2 regions of the Micromonospora sp. NPDC049529 genome follow, and region 1 is predicted to be linked to the other one. Evidence: riboswitches for the same ligand, from Rfam matches in the RefSeq annotation. Region 1 holds a riboswitch; the other holds the start of a gene.
The links. A riboswitch is a leader RNA that binds a small molecule or an ion and turns the genes downstream of it on or off. The one in region 1 is predicted to bind thiamine pyrophosphate.
Positions count from the first base shown of each region.

Region 2: it holds a riboswitch for thiamine pyrophosphate, as region 1 does, so the genes downstream of both, thiE (thiamine phosphate synthase) here and ACZ6QQ_RS29935 (ECF transporter S component) in region 1, are expected to answer to the same signal.

Region 1 covers NZ_JBVJHT010000021.1:10,139-19,645, reverse strand. The annotation lists gene ACZ6QQ_RS29945 (TIGR03943 family putative permease subunit) at 1-330, opposite strand, end outside; gene ACZ6QQ_RS29940 (permease) at 330-1,286, opposite strand; TPP riboswitch at 1,612-1,718, shown strand; gene ACZ6QQ_RS29935 (ECF transporter S component) at 1,798-2,394, shown strand; gene ACZ6QQ_RS29930 (ABC transporter ATP-binding protein) at 2,600-4,165, shown strand; gene ACZ6QQ_RS29925 (energy-coupling factor transporter transmembrane component T family protein) at 4,162-4,962, shown strand; gene ACZ6QQ_RS29920 (GNAT family N-acetyltransferase) at 5,007-5,666, shown strand; gene ACZ6QQ_RS29915 (hypothetical protein) at 5,647-6,258, opposite strand; gene ACZ6QQ_RS29910 (ABC transporter permease) at 6,286-7,500, opposite strand; gene ACZ6QQ_RS29905 (ABC transporter ATP-binding protein) at 7,497-8,264, opposite strand; gene ACZ6QQ_RS29900 (efflux RND transporter periplasmic adaptor subunit) at 8,261-9,507, opposite strand, start outside.
Region 2 covers NZ_JBVJHT010000032.1:2,997-12,503, forward strand. The annotation lists gene ACZ6QQ_RS35240 (ThuA domain-containing protein) at 1-2,969, opposite strand, end outside; TPP riboswitch at 3,298-3,407, shown strand; gene thiE (thiamine phosphate synthase) at 3,410-4,045, shown strand; gene thiO (glycine oxidase ThiO) at 4,039-5,262, shown strand; gene thiS (sulfur carrier protein ThiS) at 5,283-5,483, shown strand; gene ACZ6QQ_RS35260 (thiazole synthase) at 5,507-6,304, shown strand; gene ACZ6QQ_RS35265 (thiamine phosphate synthase) at 6,364-7,089, shown strand; gene thiD (bifunctional hydroxymethylpyrimidine kinase/phosphomethylpyrimidine kinase) at 7,086-7,880, shown strand; gene thiC (phosphomethylpyrimidine synthase ThiC) at 7,899-9,491, shown strand.

The DNA.
Region 1 (9,507 bases):
CAGCAGGCCGAGCACCGGCAGGATGAGCAGCCAACCGACCCTCGGCTCGTGGTGGCCCTTGCCGCCGTGCCCGTGGTCGTGGCCGTGCTCGTGGTCCTCGTCGGCCGGCTCCCCCGGACCGGCACCCGCCCCCGCGCCGACCCTGCGGCGGGCCGGGCGCAGGTCGTACACCAGGGTCATCACCGCGACGGCGATCAGCAGGAGCGCGGACCCGATCAGGAAGGGTTGCAGCCCCTCCTTGACGTACCGCAGGTACATGTCGGTGAAACTGGCCTTGAGCACCGCCCCGCCGAGCAGCAACAACACGACCGCCTGCGCCTGCCGGTTCATCAGAGCACCACCGCTCCCACTCCCACCGCCACCAGCACGGCGATCGCGAACGTCGCCGGGGCGAACCGGAACGCGAACCGCCGCCCGAAGACACCGGCCTGCATCGAGATCAGCTTGAGGTCGACCATCGGCCCGACGACCAGGAACACCAGCCGGGACGTCAGCGAGAACTGCGACAGCGAGGCGGCGACGAACGCGTCCGCCTCCGAGCAGATCGACAGCAGCACCGCGAGGATCGCCAGCGCCAGCACCGACAGGATCGGATTGTCGGCCAGGGTCTGCAACCAGCGCTCCGGAACCAGCACGTTGATGCAGGCCGCCGCCATCGCACCGAGCACCAGGAACCCGCCCGCGTGCACCACGTCGTGCCGTACGGCCGCCCAGAACGCGCGCCCCTTCGACACCCCGTCGAGATCGGGGCGGTGCGGCAGCCGGATCCAGTCGGCCCGCCCCAGCCGCAGCCAGAGCCAGCCCATCACCATGGCGACGATCAGGCTCGCCACACCCCGGCCGACCACCATCTCCGGATTCTGCGGGAAGGCGACCGCGGTGGCGGTGAGCACGATCGGGTTGATCGCCGGGGCGGCGAGCAGGAACGCCAGCGCGGCGGCCGGGGTGACCCCCCGGCGGATCAGCGACCCGGCGATCGGCACCGCCCCGCACTCGCAACCGGGCAGGATCACCCCGGCACAGCTCGCCACCGGCACGGCCAGCGCCGGATGTTTCGGCAACGCCTTCGCCCAGAACGAACGCGGCACGAACACCGCGATCACCGCGCTGAGGACGACACCGAAAACCAGGAACGGCACCGCCTGCACCATCACCGAGACGAAGACCGTGGTCCAGGTCTGCAACCGGGGGCTGGAGATCGCCTCGGCGACCGGGCCCCGGAAGACGACCAGCAGGATGAGCAGTACGGCGAGCACCTCGACCGAACCGATCCGGTCACCGAACAGGCGCCGTCGCGGCGGGTGGTCGCCGGCCTTGGGCGTACCGCCGGGGGTGGTGGAGCCACGGCCGGGACCGGTGGGCGAACCGTGCTGGCGCGGATCCACCGGGTCACCGCCGGTGACGGGCGGGATCGTCCAGTCGATCTCGTCGCCGGAGCCGGCGCGGCGCTCGGTCGCGCGGTCGGAGGCGGTCACGGCTTCTCTGCTCTCCTCGCTCGGCCGGGTCCGGTGGCAGCTCACCCTAACCCGAGTACCGGTGTCGACCACCACACCCGATCGATACGGCACTGTGCCGCGCCGCCGGTCGGTGCTAGCGTCGCCGAAACAACTTCACATCCGACAGGGGAGCGCACAGCGCTGAGAGTGCGGGATGACATCCGCAGACCCTCGAACCTGATCTGGGTAATGCCAGCGCAGGGAGTTCGGTCATGCTCCGGCCCACGCCGGAGTCCGGCATCAGGCCGGGCCGAGGCGTGCGACTTCTCCTGGTTCACTTCGAGAACTGGGAGGCAACACCATGGAAGGTTCCGCCAACAACCGCTGGCGTACGGTCGACGTGGTCATCGCGTCGGTCATCGCGGTCGCGTTCGGGGTCGTCTTCTGGGCCTGGAACTACGTCTGGAGCGCGACCGAGGCGGCCTTCGCCTTCTTCCCGCCGGCACAGGCGATCCTCTACGGCATCTGGCTGATGCCGGCGGTGCTCGGTGGTCTGATCATCCGCAAGCCCGGAGCCGCGCTCTACACCGAGGCGGTGGCCGCGATCGTCTCGGCGCTGCTCGGCACCCAGTGGAGCGGCACCGTCATCCCGCAGGGACTGGTCCAGGGACTCGGCGCCGAGTTGGCCTTCGCCGCCCTGCGGTACCGCTCCTTCAAGCTCCCGGCGGCGTTGCTCGCGGGCGCGTTGACCGGACTGAGCGCCGCCCTGTTCGACTTCTTCGTCTGGAACGGCGCCTACGACCTCTGGTCCTACCGGATCCCGTACGGCCTGGTCACCATCGTGAGCGCCACCCTGCTCGCCGGCATCGGCGCCTGGTCGCTCACCCGCGCCCTCGCCAACACCGGCGCCCTGGACCGCTTCCCCGCCGGCCGCACCCGCACCCGCACCCCCATCTAACCCCCACCCCCACCCCGGGCACCGGGCACCGGGCACCGGGCACCGGGCACCGCCCGGGCCAACGCCGTTGATCATGAAGTTAGCGCAAGTTTCGATCTTCATCTGGCGCACTAACTTCATGATCAACGGCGTGGGTGGGGGTGGGTGGGTGGGTGGGGTGGGTGGGGTGGGTGGGGTGGGTGGGGGTGGGAGGGAGGGGGCAGGGGTGGGTGGGGTTGAGTTGCGGGGGTTTGGGTGGCGGCATGCGGGGCGGAAGCGGTGGGCGGTGCGCGGGCTCGATCTGCGGGTCGGGCGTGGGGAGCGGGTGTTGTTGCTCGGGGCCTCGGGGGCGGGTAAGAGCACGCTGCTGGCCGCGCTCGCCGGGCTGCTCGCCGAGGACTCCGGCGAACAGGCGGGGCTGATCGAGGTCGACGGGGTCGATCCGCGTACGGCACGGGAGCGGGTCGGAATCCTCTTCCAGGACCCGGAAAGTCAGCTCGTCATGGCGCGGGCCGGCGACGACGTGGCGTTCGGGCTGGAGAACCGGGGGGTGGCGGCCGGCGAGATCTGGGGCCGGGTCGACGAGGCACTGGACCGGGTCGGCTTCCCCTACGGGCGGGACCGGTCCACCGCCGCCCTCTCCGGCGGCGAGCAGCAACGACTCGCCCTGGCCGGCGTACTCGCGCTCCGGCCCGGACTGCTCCTGCTCGACGAACCCACCGCCAACCTCGACCCGGCCGGTGCCGCCCTGGTCCGGTCCGCGATCGGCGCGGCCGTCGACCGGGACACCACCCTGATCCTGGTCGAGCACCGGGTCGCCGAGGCGCTGCCGCTGGTCGACCGGGTGGTGGTGCTGGAACCGGGCGGCGGCATCCGCGCCGACGGCACCCCGGACGAGGTCTTCGCCGCGCACGGTGACCACCTCGCCGACGCCGGGGTCTGGGTGCCCGGCCGTTCCGTGCACGCCCGACCGGCGACCACCGCCGCCGGGGACATGTTGCTCACCGCCGACCGGCTCGGCCTGCCGCCCCGGCTGGCCCCGACCGATCTGACCGTACGGGCCGGTGAGGCGGTTGCCGTACTCGGCCCGAACGGGGCCGGCAAGACCACCCTGGCGCTGCAACTCGGCGGACTGATGAAACCGGGTACGGGTCGACTGACCGCCGGTCCCGCCCTGGCCGGAGCCGACGCCCGTACGCCACCGCACCGCTGGCGGGCCACCGCGCTGGTACGCCGGATCGGCTCGGTCTTCCAGGACCCGGAACACCAGTTCCTCACCGGTACGGTCTTCGACGAACTGGCCCTCGGGCCACGCCGGACCGGCCACCCGGAAGCCGCCGTACGCTCCACAGTGGACGATCTGCTGAACAGGCTGAGACTGGACCGGCTCGCCGGGGCGAACCCGTACACCCTCTCCGGTGGTGAGGCGCGGCGACTGAGTGTGGCGACCGCCCTGGCCACCGCGCCCCGGCTGCTGGTACTGGACGAACCGACCTTCGGGCAGGACCGGCGTACCTGGATCGAGCTGGTCGACCTCCTCGCCGAGCTGCGCGACGCCGGCCACGGCGTTGTCACCGTCACCCACGACGCCGACTTCGTGACCGCGATCGCCGACCGGACGGTGACCCTGCCCGGCCGGGGCACCCTCCCCGCCGCCGGGAAACCGACCACCGCCGGTGGCCCGAGCGGTGCCGGGGATCCGAGCGGTGCCGGGAAGCCAACCGATGCCGGGAATCCAACCGGTACCGGGAAGCCGAGCGGTGCCGGGTCGGGGCGGGGAGGGTGGGCGTGATCATCACCGGGGCGGTCGGGAGGACAACCGCGCCACTGGCCCGGCGCAACCCGGTCGCCAAACTCGCCGCCGCGCTGATCTTCTCGTTCACGCTGGTCGCGACGATCGACCCGGTCGCACCCGCCGTCGCCATCGCGATCGAACTGGCCGTGCTGCCACTGTTCGGCATCGGCTACACCACACTGGCCCGCCGGGCCTGGCCGCTGCTGCTCAGCGCGGTGGGCATCGTGATCACCATGGTGCTGTTCGCCGCCGACCGTACCGGAGCCGTGCTGCTCGACGCCGGTCCGATCACGGTCACCACCGGGGTCCTCAGTACCGCCCTGGGGCTCGCGTTGCGCCTGATCGCGGTGGCACTGCCCGGCATCCTGGTGTTCGCCACCACCGACCCGACCGACCTGGCCGACGCGCTGATCCAGAACGCCAAGGCACCGCCACGGTTCGCCCTCGGCGCGCTGGCCGCGTTCCGGATGCTGCCGCTGCTCGCCGCCGAGTGGCATCTGCTGGGCATGGCCCGCCGGGCCCGGGGCGTGGACGCCGGGCGCAACCCGGTCGCACGGCTACGGCTCTTCGCCGCCACCGCGTTCGCCCTGCTCGTCGGGGCGATCCGGCGGGGCACCCGGTTGGCCACCGCGATGGACGCCCGCGGCTTCGACGCCGGCACCCCGCGTACGGTCGCCCGGCGGCAGCGGTTCACGCTGGCCGACACCGCGTTGGTCCTGGGTGCCGCCGTACTCGCCGGGGCGGCGCTGACGGTCAGCATCCTGCTCGGTACCTTCCAACCACTGCTCGGCTGATCATCACCGGCACCGCCGGTACCGCCGTCCCCGGAAGGATGCCGATGACCGTCGCCCTACGGGTACCGGCCACCCCGACCACGCCCGCGCTGCTGCTCCGGCCCTGGATCGATGGTGACGTCGAGGGGTTGGTCGAGGCGTACCGCGATCCGGTCCTGCGCCGGTGGACCCGGATGCCGGTGTCGGACGCCGAGGAGGCGATGCACTGGCTGGCGCTACAGGCCGAGGGCTGGCAGAGCGGCCGACGGCACAGCTTCGCCATCCTGGAGGACGAGCCGTTGGCAGGCCGATCCCCGGAAGACCGGTCTCTGGATGACGGGGCGGTGGAGAATCGGCGGGTTGCTGGCGAGGGTGGGGTGCTGGGCAACGTGGTGCTGAAGACGGCCGAGCCGGGATCGGGTTCCGCCGAGGTCGGCTACTGGACGGCGGTGCACGCGCGTGGTCGGGGAATCGCCCCGCTCGCCCTGGAAGCGTTGACCGGCTGGGCCTTCGACACGTTCGCGTCGTCCGGCCTGAGCCGCCTCGACCTGCTCCACCAGGTGGACAATTCCGCCTCGTGCCGGGTGGCGGAGAAGGCCGGCTACCGCTTCGAGCAGGTCCTGCCGGCCCGACCACCCTTCCCCAACGACGGCCACCTGCACACCCGGCACCGCACGCGGCTCGACGCCGGGGCGGCGGAACGGGTCACTTCGCCTGCGCGGTGACCCTGGTCGCGGTGACCGTACCGGCGGAGTTGGGTCCGTCGACGGTGACGGTGTCACCGGCCTTCAGATCCTTGAGCGAACCGGATCGCGCGATCGCCACCGCGGTGTCGGTGCCGGTCCGCACGGTGATCACTGTGCCGTCGGCGGTCTGGAGGTAGACGGTGCTGCCGTCGACCAGTTTCACTGTGCCGGTGGTGCTCCCGGCCGTACCACCACTGCCGTCGACGCCACTGCCGGTGCCCGTACCGGTGGTGGTGGTGCCGCCGGGCCGGCCTGCGCCGCCGGGGAAGCCGGCGAAACCGCCCGCGCCGCGCTGGGCACCCCGACCGGTCGCCGCCGCCGGACCGGTGCCGGCCGGATCGCCGTACGACTTCTGCACCTGGACCCCACCGGCAAAACCGCCGACCAGCAGCACCGCCGCAGCGAGGTAGAGGGTCGCCCGGTTCCACCACCGGCGCCCCGCCACGGCGGCCAGTTCGTCGGCGAGGTTGTCGTCGGACTCCGGTCGGGCCGGCGGGGTGTCCGTCGGGACGTCCCGGTGAGCCCCGGGTACGGCCGGCGACCGGCGACCCCACCGCACTGCTCTGCTCATGGTTGCTTCCCCGGAATCACTCGTGGCTCACTCGTAGCGGAGGGCGTCGATGGGCCGCAGACCGGCGGCGCGGCTGGCCGGTACGCTGCCGAAGAAGAGCCCGATCGCGACCGAGACGCCCAGCGCCAGGGCAATCGAACCGGGCACCACCACCGGCTTGACGCCGACGATGGTGAAGTGACTGCCGACCAGGGCCGCCAGCACGCCCAGTCCCCCGCCGACCAGGCTGAGCATGGTCGCCTCGGCCAGGAACTGGGTCAGAATCACCCGGCGGGGCGCACCGAGCGCCTTGCGGATGCCGATCTCGCGGGTCCGCTCGGTCACCGTGACCAGCATGATGTTGGTGATGCCGATCCCGCCGACCAGCAGGCTGATCCCGGCCACCGCGCCGAGCAGGACGGTGAAGGTGTCGGCGGTCTCGGTCTGGGTCTGGAGCAGTTGGGCCGCGTTCTGGATCCGGTACGGCGCGCTCTGCGCCCGCCCGCCGGCGGCCGGGGTGACCTTGAGTCGCTGGTCGAGAATGGTGGCGACCTGCGCCTGGGCGTCGTCCACCCGGTCCGGTCCGGTCGCCTCGACCAGCACGGAGTTGACCGGGCCGTAGCCGGTCAGGGTCTGCTGCACCGCGGTCAGCGGCGCGATCGCCACGTCGTTGGCATCCTGGAACCCGGTCGCGGAACCCTTCTCCGCCAGTACGCCGACCACCGTGTAGAGCGCACCGCCGACGGTCACCTGCGCGCCGAGCGGATCGGTGCCGGGGAACAGCTCGGTGGCCACGGTCTGCCCGATCAGCACCACCCGCCGGCCCTGGGCGAGATCGGAGTCGCTGAACGCGGCGCCGGTCGCCACCGAGGTGTTCGACGCCCCGAGATAACTCGGGTACGTGCCGACGAACTGCGCCACCTCGTGGTCGGTCCCCTGGTACGTGATGGTCGCCGACGCGTTCACCACCGGCGAGACCGACCGGACGTCCGGCGCCAGGACCGGATCCTTCAGCGCCAACGCCGTCGGTACGGTGATCGCGTCGCTGCCGCTGCCGCCGCGCGCGGTGCTCTGCACGGTGAGGGTGTTGCTGCCCAACGCGGCGATCCGGTCGGTGATCTGTCTCGCCGAGCCGTTGCCGACGGCGACCAGCAGGATCACCGCCCCGACCCCGATCAGGACCCCGAGCATGGTCAGCGCCGAGCGGAGCTTGTTGGCGGTGACCCCGCGTACGGCGAAGCGCAGGATCTCGAAGAAGCTCACCGGATCGGCTCCAGTCGTACCGTCGCCGGCTCGGAGCCGCCGGCACCGGACCGGGCACCCGTTCGACCGTCCTGGCGCTGGTCGCTGGCGATCTCCCCGTCGAAGAGCCGGATCAGCCGCTTGGCCCGGTCGCCCACCTCCGACTCGTGGGTGATCATGACGATGGTGCGACCGGCCGCGTTCAACCGGTCGAAAATGGCCAGTACGTCCGACGTCGACCGGCTGTCCAGGTTGCCGGTCGGCTCGTCGGCCAGGATCAGCGCCGGCTCGGTGACCAGCGCACGGGCCACCGCCACCCGCTGCTGCTGCCCGCCGGAGAGCTGGTTCGGCTCGTGTCCGGCCCGGTCGGCCAGCCCCACCAGGTCGAGCGCGGCGAGCGCCCGGCGCCGCCGCTCGTTCGCCCGGACCCCGGCGTACGCCAACGGCAGTTCCACGTTGGCCACCGCGCTGGTCCGCGCGATCAGGTTGAACGCCTGGAAGACGAACCCGATCCGCCGGTTGCGGACCAGGGCGAGTTGCCGGTCGTCCAGCCGGCTGACGTCCACCCCGTCCAGCAGGTACTGCCCGGTGGTGGGCACGTCCAGGCAGCCGAGGATGTTCATCAGCGTCGACTTGCCCGAACCCGACGAGCCCATGATGGCGAGGTAGTCACCGGCTCCGACGGCGAGTGACACCCCGCGCAGCGCGTGCACGGTCGCCTCGCCCTCGCCGTACCTCTTGGTCAGCCGGCGGACGTCGAGCACCACGCGGCCGGGCGCGCTCATCGCCCACCCCGCGCCGCCCCGGCGCCCCGGGGAAAGCCGCCGCCACCGGTGAAACCGCCGCCACCGGTGAGTCCACCGCCCGGTCGGCCGCCACCGGTCGTGCCGGTCCCGGGAGCGGACGTCCGGACCACGACCAGCTCACCGACCCGCAGGCCGGAGGTGACCTGTACGGTCTGGTCGCCGGTCAGCCCGACCTCGACCGGGCGGGTCACCGGCTGCCCGTTCTCCAGCACCGTGACGGTGTGCCGGTTGCCGACGGTGGTGAGCGCCGCCGAGTTGACGTAGATCGCGTCCTGCACCTGGCCGACCGTCACCGTCGTCTGGACGGTCTGGCCGGGGCGGGCGCCCGGCGGGAGCTGGCCCACCCCGAACACCACACCGTAGGTGACCACGTTGTTGCTGGTGCTGGCGTTCGGGTCGATCGAGGTGAGCGTGCCGGTCGCGGTGGCACCGGCGAGGGCGTTCCAGGCGATCGTGGCCACCTGGCCGACCTTGAGTTTGGTCGCGTCGGCCTCGGCCACCGAGGCGGACACCTCCAGTTTGCCCAGGTCCGCGAGCTCGACGAAACCGCCGTTCGAGCTACCGTTCGCCGTACCGGCCGAGGCGTTGCCGGACGACGCTCCCCCGGACGAGCCTGCGCCGACGGAGCCGTTCGACGAACCGCCGGATGAGCCGGAACCGCTCGATCCGGCGCCGCTCGGCCCGGAGCCGGTGGAGCCGGAGCCGCCGGTGGAACCGCCGACGCTGCCGTTGACGGCGACCACGGTCCCGGCCATCGGCGCCTTGAGCACCGTGCCGTCGACCGCGTCCAGGGCGGTGTCGACGGCCAACTGGGCGGTGGTGACCTGGCTCTGGGCGTCGGTGGTGTCGGCACCGGCCGCCTCGGCGCGGTCGCGGGCCGCCTGCGCCGCGCTCAGGTTCGCCCGCGCGGCGGTGAGCTGCCGGTTCGCGGCGGTCGGGTCGACCTTCGCCAGCACCGCGCCCTTGGTGACGAGGTCACCGACCTTGACCCGGATCTCGCTGACCGTACCGCCGGTGCCGAAGGTGGCACCCGCGGTGGCGGCGCTGCGCAGCGTGCCGGCCGCGGAGACGGTGGCGGTCACGGTGCCCTGCCCGACCGGGAGCGTACGGGTCGTGGCGCCGGTCGCCGCCGCACTGGACTCGGGCCTGACGAAGGAGGCGTAGACCCAGACCCCGCCGCCGAGGATCGCCAGGCCGAGTACGGCGTTGACGAGCACCGACG
Region 2 (9,507 bases), on a different contig from region 1:
CCGTCGACCGCGCCGGTACGGACCTCGATCCGCGCGCCGCCGCCGGCCGACGCGGCCCGGAAGCGAAGCGAGTCGATGCCGGTCAGGTTGGCCGGCTCGATCGCCCACCAGTCGCCGTCCTCGATGAACCCGATGTTCTCGAATCCACCGGCGGTGTCGGTGGTCGCCTGACGCTGCACGCCCGGGTCACCACCGCTGGTCGACCCGGCCACCCGGCCGGTCGAGGTGTAGTACTCGGCCTGGGTGCGCTTGGGCTGCAACTGCTCGATCGACCGCCCGGTCAGGGCGTGCGAACCGCCGGCGCCACCGGCGTCGGTGTAGCTGGCCTCGAAGACACCGAAGACGTTCGCCTCGGCGCCGTGCCCGGAGGCGAGCAGCGTCTGGACCGAACCCTCACAGCCGGTGTACGACTGAAGCGGGTGCGCGTGCTGGTCGTGGCCCAGGTAGTACTGCAACGTGACCCGGTCACAGTCGATCGTGCCGTCCTCGGGGTCGGTCACGTTGACCTTGTACTTGACCAGGTCGCCCCACTCGAAGAAGCCACCGTCCGGCGGGAACTCGATGGAGACGGTCGGCGCGGTGTTGCCCACCGTGACCGGTACGTTCGCCACCGCGGTCCGACCCTTGGGGTTGGTGACCGTGAGCTGCGCGTTGTAGTTGCCCGCCGCCGCGTAGGTGTGCGCCGGGTTCGGGTCGGTCGAGGTGGCGTTGTCGCCGAAGTTCCAGGCGTACGTGAGCGTGCCACCGTCCGGGTCACGTGACCCGGCGCTGGAGAACTGCACCGCCAGCGGCGCCGGACCCGAGGTGGGTTCGGCGTTCGCGACCGCGATCGGCGCCCGCTCACCGGCGGTGTAGTCGATCCGGTAGATGCCCGAGTTGTCGTTGTTGCCGCCGAAGCCGGTACCCCACTCGATCAGGTACAGCGCCCCGTCCGGACCGAACTCGAAGTCCATCGGCCGCAGCATGGTCATGCCGGTCAGCAGCTGGTTGATGTCGACCAGCGACTTGCCGTCCGCACTGACCTGCATGGTGTACATCTTGTTCTGGTTCCACTCGCCGAGCAGCGCCTTGCCGTCGTAGTAGGCCGGCCACTTGCGCTCCGAGTCGAGGTTCTCGTCGTACCGGTAGACCGGGCCGCCCATCGGGGCGCCGCCGCCGCCGATCTCCGGGAACAGCGGGTTGCCGCTGTAGTCGAAGTCGACCGTGGCCGAGATGGCCGGCGGGAGGTTGGTCAGGCCGGTGTTGTTCGGCGAGTTGTTGACCGGCGCAGCGCAGTTGAACTTCGCCCCACTCGGTCCGGACGGGAACGTCCAGTCGTTGTACGCGTAGTTGGCGCCGTGGCAGTACGGCCAGCCGTAGTTGCCCGGCGTGACGATGTTCCACTCGACCGTGCCCTCGGGGCCACGGTTCGGGTTCGTCGCACCGGCGTCCGGGCCGTAGTCGCCGACGTACAGGGTGTCGGTCTGCGGGTCGATGCCGATCCGGAACGGGTTCCGGAAGCCCATCGCGTAGATCTCGGGCTTGGTCAGCGCGGTGCCCGGGGCGAACAGGTTGCCGGCCGGCACGGTGTAGGTGCCGTCGTCCTCCGGGTGGATCCGGAGCACCTTGCCGCGCAGGTCGTTGGTGTTGCCCGAGGAACGCTGCGCGTCGTAGTCCTGCCGACCCGGCCGCTCGTCGATCGGGGTGTAGGAGTCCGACTCGAACGGGTTGGTGTTGTCACCGAGGGCCAGGTAGAGGTTCCCCTGGCTGTCGAAGGTGATGCTGCCGCCCGCGTGGCAGCAGGTGTTGCGCTGCGTCGGGACCTGGAGCACGACCTTCTCGGTGGCGGCGTTGATGGTGTCGCCCTCGACCGTGAACCGGGAGAGGTAGTTGCGGGCCGCGCCACCCGCGGGGGCGTAGTAGACGTACACCCAGTTGTTGGTGGCGAAGTCCGGGTCGAGCTGGATGCCCAGCAGACCGTCCTCGTTGCCGGTGAAGACCGGCAGGGTCACCGCGGTCACCGTGGTGCCGGTGCTCGGCTTGATGATCTGGATCCGGCCGTCACGTTCGACGTAGAAGACCCGCCCGTCCGGGGCGATGTCCAGCTCCATCGGGTTGTTGGTGTTGCTGTCCAGCGACACCTTCTCGAAGCTGCTGGTCTTCGTCGCGCTGCAGTCGGCCTCGACCACGCCCGCGGCGGTCTCGATGCCGCCGAGCAGGTGGGTGAGGAACTGCGGCTCCGCGAACGACTCGTTGGTGTGACCACCACCGGTGTACCAGGAACGGCCACCCTCGTAGTCCTGACACCACGCGGTCGGGTGGTCGGCGCCCATCGCGCCGGTACCCGGGGTGTAGCTCCGCTCGTCCAGGCTGGCCAGCACGTGAACGTTCGCGCGCGGGTTGGTCCGGAAGTTGTACCACTCGTCGAAGCGGGACCACTGGGCCGGGAGCCCGGCGGTGGACGGGTGCGCCGGGTCCTCGACCTTGACCGTGGCCTGCTGGTTGGCCGGGTGCGCGTTGAAGTACGCGCCGACCAGACCGCCGTACCACGGCCAGTTGTACTCGGTGTCCGAGGCGGCGTGGATTCCGACGTAGCCGCCACCGGCCTCGATGTAACGCTCGAACGCCGCCTGCTGGGTGTCGTCGAGCACGTCACCGGTGGTGGAGAGCCAGATCACCGCCTTGTACTGGGCGAGGTTGGCGTCGGTGAACGCGGCACCGTCCTCGGTCGCGGTGACGGAGAACCCGTTCGCCGCGCCGAGCTGCTGGATGGCGGCGATGCCGGAGGGGATGGAGCCGTGCCGGAAGCCGGCGGTCTTGGAGAAGACCAGGACGGAGTACGGGTCCGCCGCTGCGGCGGCCGGGGCCGCCTGGGCGGCGCTGGGGGCTGCTACGAGTGCGGCCGCCGTGGAGGTGACGGCGACCGCGAGACTCAGCAGCGCATGACTGAGGGCGCCGCGCAGCGCGTGGCGCGGGCGAGGTCTTGACACGAAGGATCTCCTTCGTCCGGTGAGGACAACGGGGGATCCCCGGCCGGCTCGCCGAAGACCGGTTCGGGGGTGGTGGGTTTCGGCTGCGTAGCCCGCCGTGGCTGTGCAGTCGAAATTTGTCTTGTCGCTGAACAAATTAATGCTGGTCAGCGTTGGGCGGGCAATACAGCAACAAGCCAAATCGAGTAACGGTTGGGTAACCGAGGTGGATCTTCCGGATAGGACAGACAAAAGCCCACGGTGTCGCGGGTCACGTCAACCGGCCGTGGCGGGCCGCTGTGACGTGCGACCCCTTGGCGGATCCGCCCCGCCGTCGTAGTGTGGTCGACAAGTAACCCACGGGAGTCCGGTGTACCGGGCTGAGAGGGGGGCTGACAGCCCCCGACCGTCGAACCTGATCCGGGTAATGCCGGCGCAGGGAGGAGTTTGCCGTGCCCGTACTGGGACGTTTGCATCTCATCACCGACACCCGTACCGGACGCGATCCTATCGCCACGGTACGTGCGGCGCTCGCCGTGGCCGGACCCGAACTCGTGGTCCAGGTACGCGTCGAGGACGACGCCACCGACCGCGAGGCGTACGAACTGACCCGCCTGGTGGTCGACCTCTGCACCCCGTCCGGCGCGACCTGCCTGGTCAACGATCGGCTGCACGTCGCCCTCGCGGCGTACGCCGCCGGTGGCCACGTCGGCGCGCTCGACCTGCCGGTGCCGGCCGCCCGACGGGTGCTCGGACCGGACGCGCTGCTCGGCGCCACCGCCCGCGCCCCCGACCCGGCCCGCGAAGCGGTCGCCGCCGGCGCCAGCTACCTCGGCGTCGGGCCCTGTTACGCCACCACCACCAAGGACGGGCTCCCCGACCCGATCGGCCCCGCCGGTATCGCGGCCGTGGCCACGGCGGTCGACGTACCGGTCATCGCGATCGGCGGGGTGACCGCCGTACGGGTGCCGGAACTGATCGCCGCCGGCGCGTACGGCATCGCGGTGGTCGGTGCGGTCAGCACCGCCGCCGACCCGGCCCGCGCCACCGCACAACTGCTCGCCGCCCTGGAACACACCGGGGCACCGGCGTGCTAGCCGGGGCCCCCCAACCGGCGCAGGCCGGCAGCCGGGGCCCCTTCCGCACCGCCCGACGGGCCGACGTCGCGGTGGTCGGAGGTGGACCCATCGGACTCGCCATCGCCTGGCGGGCCGCGAACCGGGGAATGCGGGTGCTGCTGCACGACCCGGATCCGGGCAGCGGAGCGTCCGGCGTCGCCGCCGGCATGCTCTCCCCGGTCGCCGAAGCCTCCTTCGGCGAGGAGGCGCTGACCCGGCTGCTGCTCGACTCCGCCGCCCGCTGGCCCGGCTTCGCCACCGAGGTCGCGACCGCCGCCGGGCTGCCCGGAGTCGCCGACCTCGGCTACCGCACCGAGGGCACCCTGGTGGTCGGGCGCACCGCCGACGACCTGGCCGAGGCCCGCCGGCTCTGGACGTACCAGCAGGCTCTCGGGCTGCCGATCACCGCACTGGACGCGACCGGGCTGCACGACCGCGAGCCGTTGCTCGCCCCCCGGGTACGCGGCGGCGCGCACGCGCCCGACGACCACCAGGTGGACCCGCGCCGACTGGTCGCCGCCCTGCGGCTGGCCGCGCTCCGGGCCGGAGTGGTGTTCGTGCCCGCCGCCGTGCGCAACCTCGCCGACCTCGACGCCGGCACCATCGTGGTCGCCGCCGGCTGCGGCGCCGCCGACCTGACCGGACTGCCGATCCGGCCGGTGAAGGGGCAGATCCTCCGGCTGCGCGCCCCCGGAGGCGAACCGCCCGGCTTCCGGCACGTGATCCGGGGCTACAACGACGGTTGCTCGGTCTACCTGGTACCCCGGCACGACGGCGAGGTGGTCGTCGGCGCCACCGTCGAGGAACGCGGCGACAGCACCGTCACCGCCGGCGGGGTGCTGGAACTGCTCCGCTCCGCGACCGACCTGGTGCCGGAACTCGCCGAGTACGAACTCGCCGAGGCCACCGCCGGCCACCGCCCCGGTACGCCGGACAACGCACCGGTGATCGGCCGGCTGGCGGACCGCCCCGACGTGGTCGTGGCGAGCGGGCACTACCGGCACGGCGTCCTGCTCACCCCGGTGACCGCCGAACGGGTCGTCGACCTGCTGACCAGCGGGACGGCCGACCCGGCGATGGCGGCGTTCACCCCGGACCGGTTCACCCGGACCGGGCCCGACCGGCGGGATGTTCGAGGCGGCGACGGTCGGTACGCCCCGACCGAGGTCCGTTCGACGAGGGAGGAGATCCGATGACCGCAGAGGGTGGGGTTCCAGTGGAATTGACCGTGAACGGTACGGACCACAGATTGCCCGGCGGAGTGACCGTGGCGGACCTGGTCGCCACCGTCACCGGCCAGACCCGCGGCGTGGCCGTGGCGGTGAACGGTGAGGTCGTGCCCCGGGCCGGCTGGCCGGCGGCCGTACTGAACTCCGGCGACCGGGTCGAAGTGCTCACCGCGGCCCAGGGCGGGTGAACCCGATGTCCCAGGTGGAACAGATGGATGGTGACGTGACGGCCGGTACCGGAGCGTTCGAGCTGGGCGGGGTGTCGTTCGGGTCCCGGCTGATCCTCGGCACCGGCGGCGCGGCCAACCTGCACGTACTGGAGCAGGCGATCCGGGCAAGCGGCACCGAACTCGTCACCGTCGCGCTGCGCCGGGTCGACGCCGCCGCCACGATGCACGGCGGGCTGCTGGACGTACTCGACCGGTGCGGCGTACGGCTGCTGCCGAACACCGCCGGCTGCTACACCGCCGCCGAGGCGGTCAAGGTCGCCCGGCTGGCCCGGGAGGCGTTCGACACCTCCTGGGTGAAACTGGAGGTGATCGGGGACGACCGGACCCTGCTGCCGGACGCGGTCGAGCTGCTGCACGCCGCCGACCAGCTGGTGGCCGACGGCTTCACCGTGTTGCCGTACACCAGTGACGACCCGGTGCTCGCCCGCCGGCTCGCCGAGGCGGGCTGCGCGGCGGTGATGCCGGCCGGTGCGCCGATCGGCTCCGGACTCGGCATCGGCAACCCGCACCACATCCGGCTGATCCGGCAGAGCGTCGACGTGCCGGTGATCCTCGACGCCGGGATCGGCACCGCCTCCGACGCCGCCCTCGCCATGGAACTGGGCTGCGACGGGGTCCTGCTGGCCAGCGCCGTGACGCGGGCCGCCGAGCCGGCCCGGATGGCGACCGCCATGCGGTACGCCGTCGAGGCGGGCTGGCTCGCCGCCCGCTCCGGCCGGATTCCCCGACGGTTCCACGCGTTGGCGTCCAGCCCCGACGAGGGACGGCCGGACCTGTGACCGGCCAGCGGCCCGCGCTCCCCGTGGGGTCGCCGTGTCGCCCCGACCCGGCCCACCCGGTGCCACGCCGACCCGGACCGGACGGCGACGGCACGGCACCACCACCCACCCCGGGTACGCCGACCGGCCTGGTGGTGGTCACCGACCGGTGGCAGGCCCGCCGGCCGCTGCCCGAGGTGATCCGGGCGGCGGTGGACGCGGGCGCCCGCTGGGTGCTGCTCCGGGAGTCCGACCTGCCCCGCGACGAGCGACTGGCGATCGCCGAAACCCTGCGGGACATCCTCGCCCCGACCGGCGGAACCCTCCTGGTGGCCGGACCCGACCCGCTCGGCGGTACCGCCGTGCACCTGCCGGCGGCCGGACCGTACCCGCCACCCGAGCTGGCCCTGGTCGGCCGCTCCTGTCACAACGAGGCCGAACTGGGCCGACTGTCCACGGAGGACTACGTGACCCTGTCCCCGATCTTCCCGAGCCCGTCGAAACCCGGTTACGGCCCACCACTGCACCCGGTCGGCCTGGCCCGGCTGGTCCGGCGTACCCCGGTCCCGGTGCTCGCCCTCGGCGGCGTCGGCGAACCCGACCAGGTCGCCGCCTGCCTGCGCGCCGGTGCCGCCGGGGTGGCGGTGATGGGCGCCATCATGCGCGCCGACGACCCGGCCGCCCTGGTCGCCCGGCTCACCACCGCCGCACAGGTCGCCCGGCCCACCGGCCGGGCGGTAGGAAACGGCCAGTTCGACGCCGACGCACCGGCGGCGACGGACGCGGTACGGGGGAGCGGACGGTGACGCCGCCGGTGGCGCTGACCATCGCCGGCTCCGACTCCGGGGCGGGCGCCGGCATCCAGGCCGACCTGAAGGTCTTCGCGGCACTCGGTGTCTACGGCACCTCCGTGATCACCGCCCTCACCGCACAGAACACCCACCAGGTGCGCGCCGTCCTCCCCACGCCCCCCGACGTGGTCAGCGCACAACTCGACGCGGTCCTGTCGGACCTGCCGGTGCTGGCTACCAAGACCGGGATGCTCGGCACCGAGGAGGTCGCGAACGCGGTGGCGGCACACGCCCGCGCCGGGCTGCTGCCGAACCTGGTGGTCGACCCGGTGCTCGTCTCGACCAGCGGCCACCGGCTCGGCGTGGTCGCCGCGGTGGCCCGGCTGCTGCCGTACGCGCTGGTCGCGACGCCGAACCGGGAGGAGGCCGCGGCGATCGTCGGACGCCCGGTGACCACCACCGACGACATGGTCGGCGCCGCCGAGCAGATCGCCGCCGCCGGACCCCGGTACGTCGTCGTCACCGGCGGCGGTGACGACCACGACGACCCGACCGACGCGGTGGACGTGTTCTGGACCGGCACGACGGCCCGGCTGCTCGCCGGCCCACGGGTCCCCACCCGGAACACACACGGCACCGGCTGCTCCTTCTCGGCCGCCATCGCCGCGCGGATCGCGCTCGGCGACCCGGTCCCGGACGCGGTCGTGTTCGCCAAGGAGTACGTCGCCCGCGCGCTCGCCGGTGCGCGCGACTGGGAGTTGGGCACCGGCCACGGACCGCTGGACCACTTCGGTTGGTCCCGCTGACAAGCAGGAGGTTTGGTTATGCAGGCTCGTCGCAAGGTGTACGTGGAGGGATCACGGCCGGACATCCGGGTCCCGTTCGCCGAGGTGGAACTGGCCGGGGAGAACCCGCCGGTCCGGTTGTACGACACCTCCGGGCCGGGCAGCGACCCGGAGGTCGGCCTGCCGGCGCTGCGCGGCCCGTGGATCGCCGAGCGCGGTGACGTGGCACCGGTACGCGGTGCCGGTACCCCGCTCGCCGGCACCAACGGAAAGCGGCCGACCCAACTCGCGTACGCGCGGGCCGGGATCGTCACCCCGGAGATGGAGTTCGTGGCGGTACGGGAGGGAGTGCCGGGCGAGGTCGTCCGGGACGAGATCGCCGCCGGTCGGGCCGTACTGCCGCTCAACATCAACCACCCCGAGGTGGAGCCGGCGATCATCGGCAAGCGGTTCCTGGTCAAGGTGAACGCCAACATCGGCACCTCGGCGGTGACCTCGTCGGTCGCCGAGGAGGTGGAGAAGCTCACCTGGGCCACCCGGTGGGGCGCGGACACGGTGATGGACCTCTCCACCGGCAAGCGGATCCACGAGACCCGCGAGGCGATCGTCCGCAACTCGCCGGTGCCGATCGGTACCGTGCCGATCTACCAGGCGTTGGAGAAGGTCGGAGGCGACCCGGTCAAACTCTCCTGGGAGGTGTTCCGGGAGACCGTCATCGAGCAGGCCGAGCAGGGCGTCGACTACATGACCGTGCACGCCGGGGTGCTGATGCGGTACGTCCCACTGGCCGTCGAACGGGTCACCGGCATAGTCTCCCGGGGCGGCTCGATCATGGCGGCCTGGTGTCTGGCGCACCACCAGGAGAACTTCCTCTACACCAACTTCCGCGAGCTGTGCGAGATCCTGGCCCGCTACGACGTGACCTTCTCCCTCGGCGACGGGCTGCGCCCCGGCTCGATCGCGGACGCCAACGACGAGGCGCAGTTCGCCGAGCTGCGTACGCTCGGTGAACTGACGAAGATCGCCTGGGAGTACGACGTCCAGGTGATGATTGAGGGTCCGGGTCACGTGCCGATGCACAAGATCAAGGAGAACGTCGACCTCCAGCAGGAGCTGTGCCAGGAAGCGCCGTTCTACACCCTCGGCCCACTGACGACGGACATCGCGCCCGCGTACGACCACATCACCTCGGCCATCGGCGCGGCGATGATCGGCATGTTCGGCACCGCCATGCTCTGCTACGTCACACCGAAGGAGCACCTGGGGCTGCCGGATCGGGACGACGTCAAGGCGGGTGTGATCGCGTACAAGATCGCGGCACACGCGGCTGACCTGGCCAAGGGGCATGTCGGCGCCCAGGACTGGGACGACGCGCTGTCCAAGGCGCGGTTCGAGTTCCGCTGGGAGGACCAGTTCAACCTCTCGCTCGACCCGGAGACGGCACGGGCGTACCACGACGCGACCCTGCCGGCGGAACCGGCGAAGACGGCGCACTTCTGCTCGATGTGCGGGCCGAAGTTCTGCTCGATGAAAATCACCCAGGAGCTGAAGGAGTACGCGGCCCGGGGGATGCAGGAGAAGTCGTCGGAGTTCGTGGAGTCGGGCGGGAAGGTGTACTTGCCCTTGGCCTGAGTTCCCGGTTCAGCGG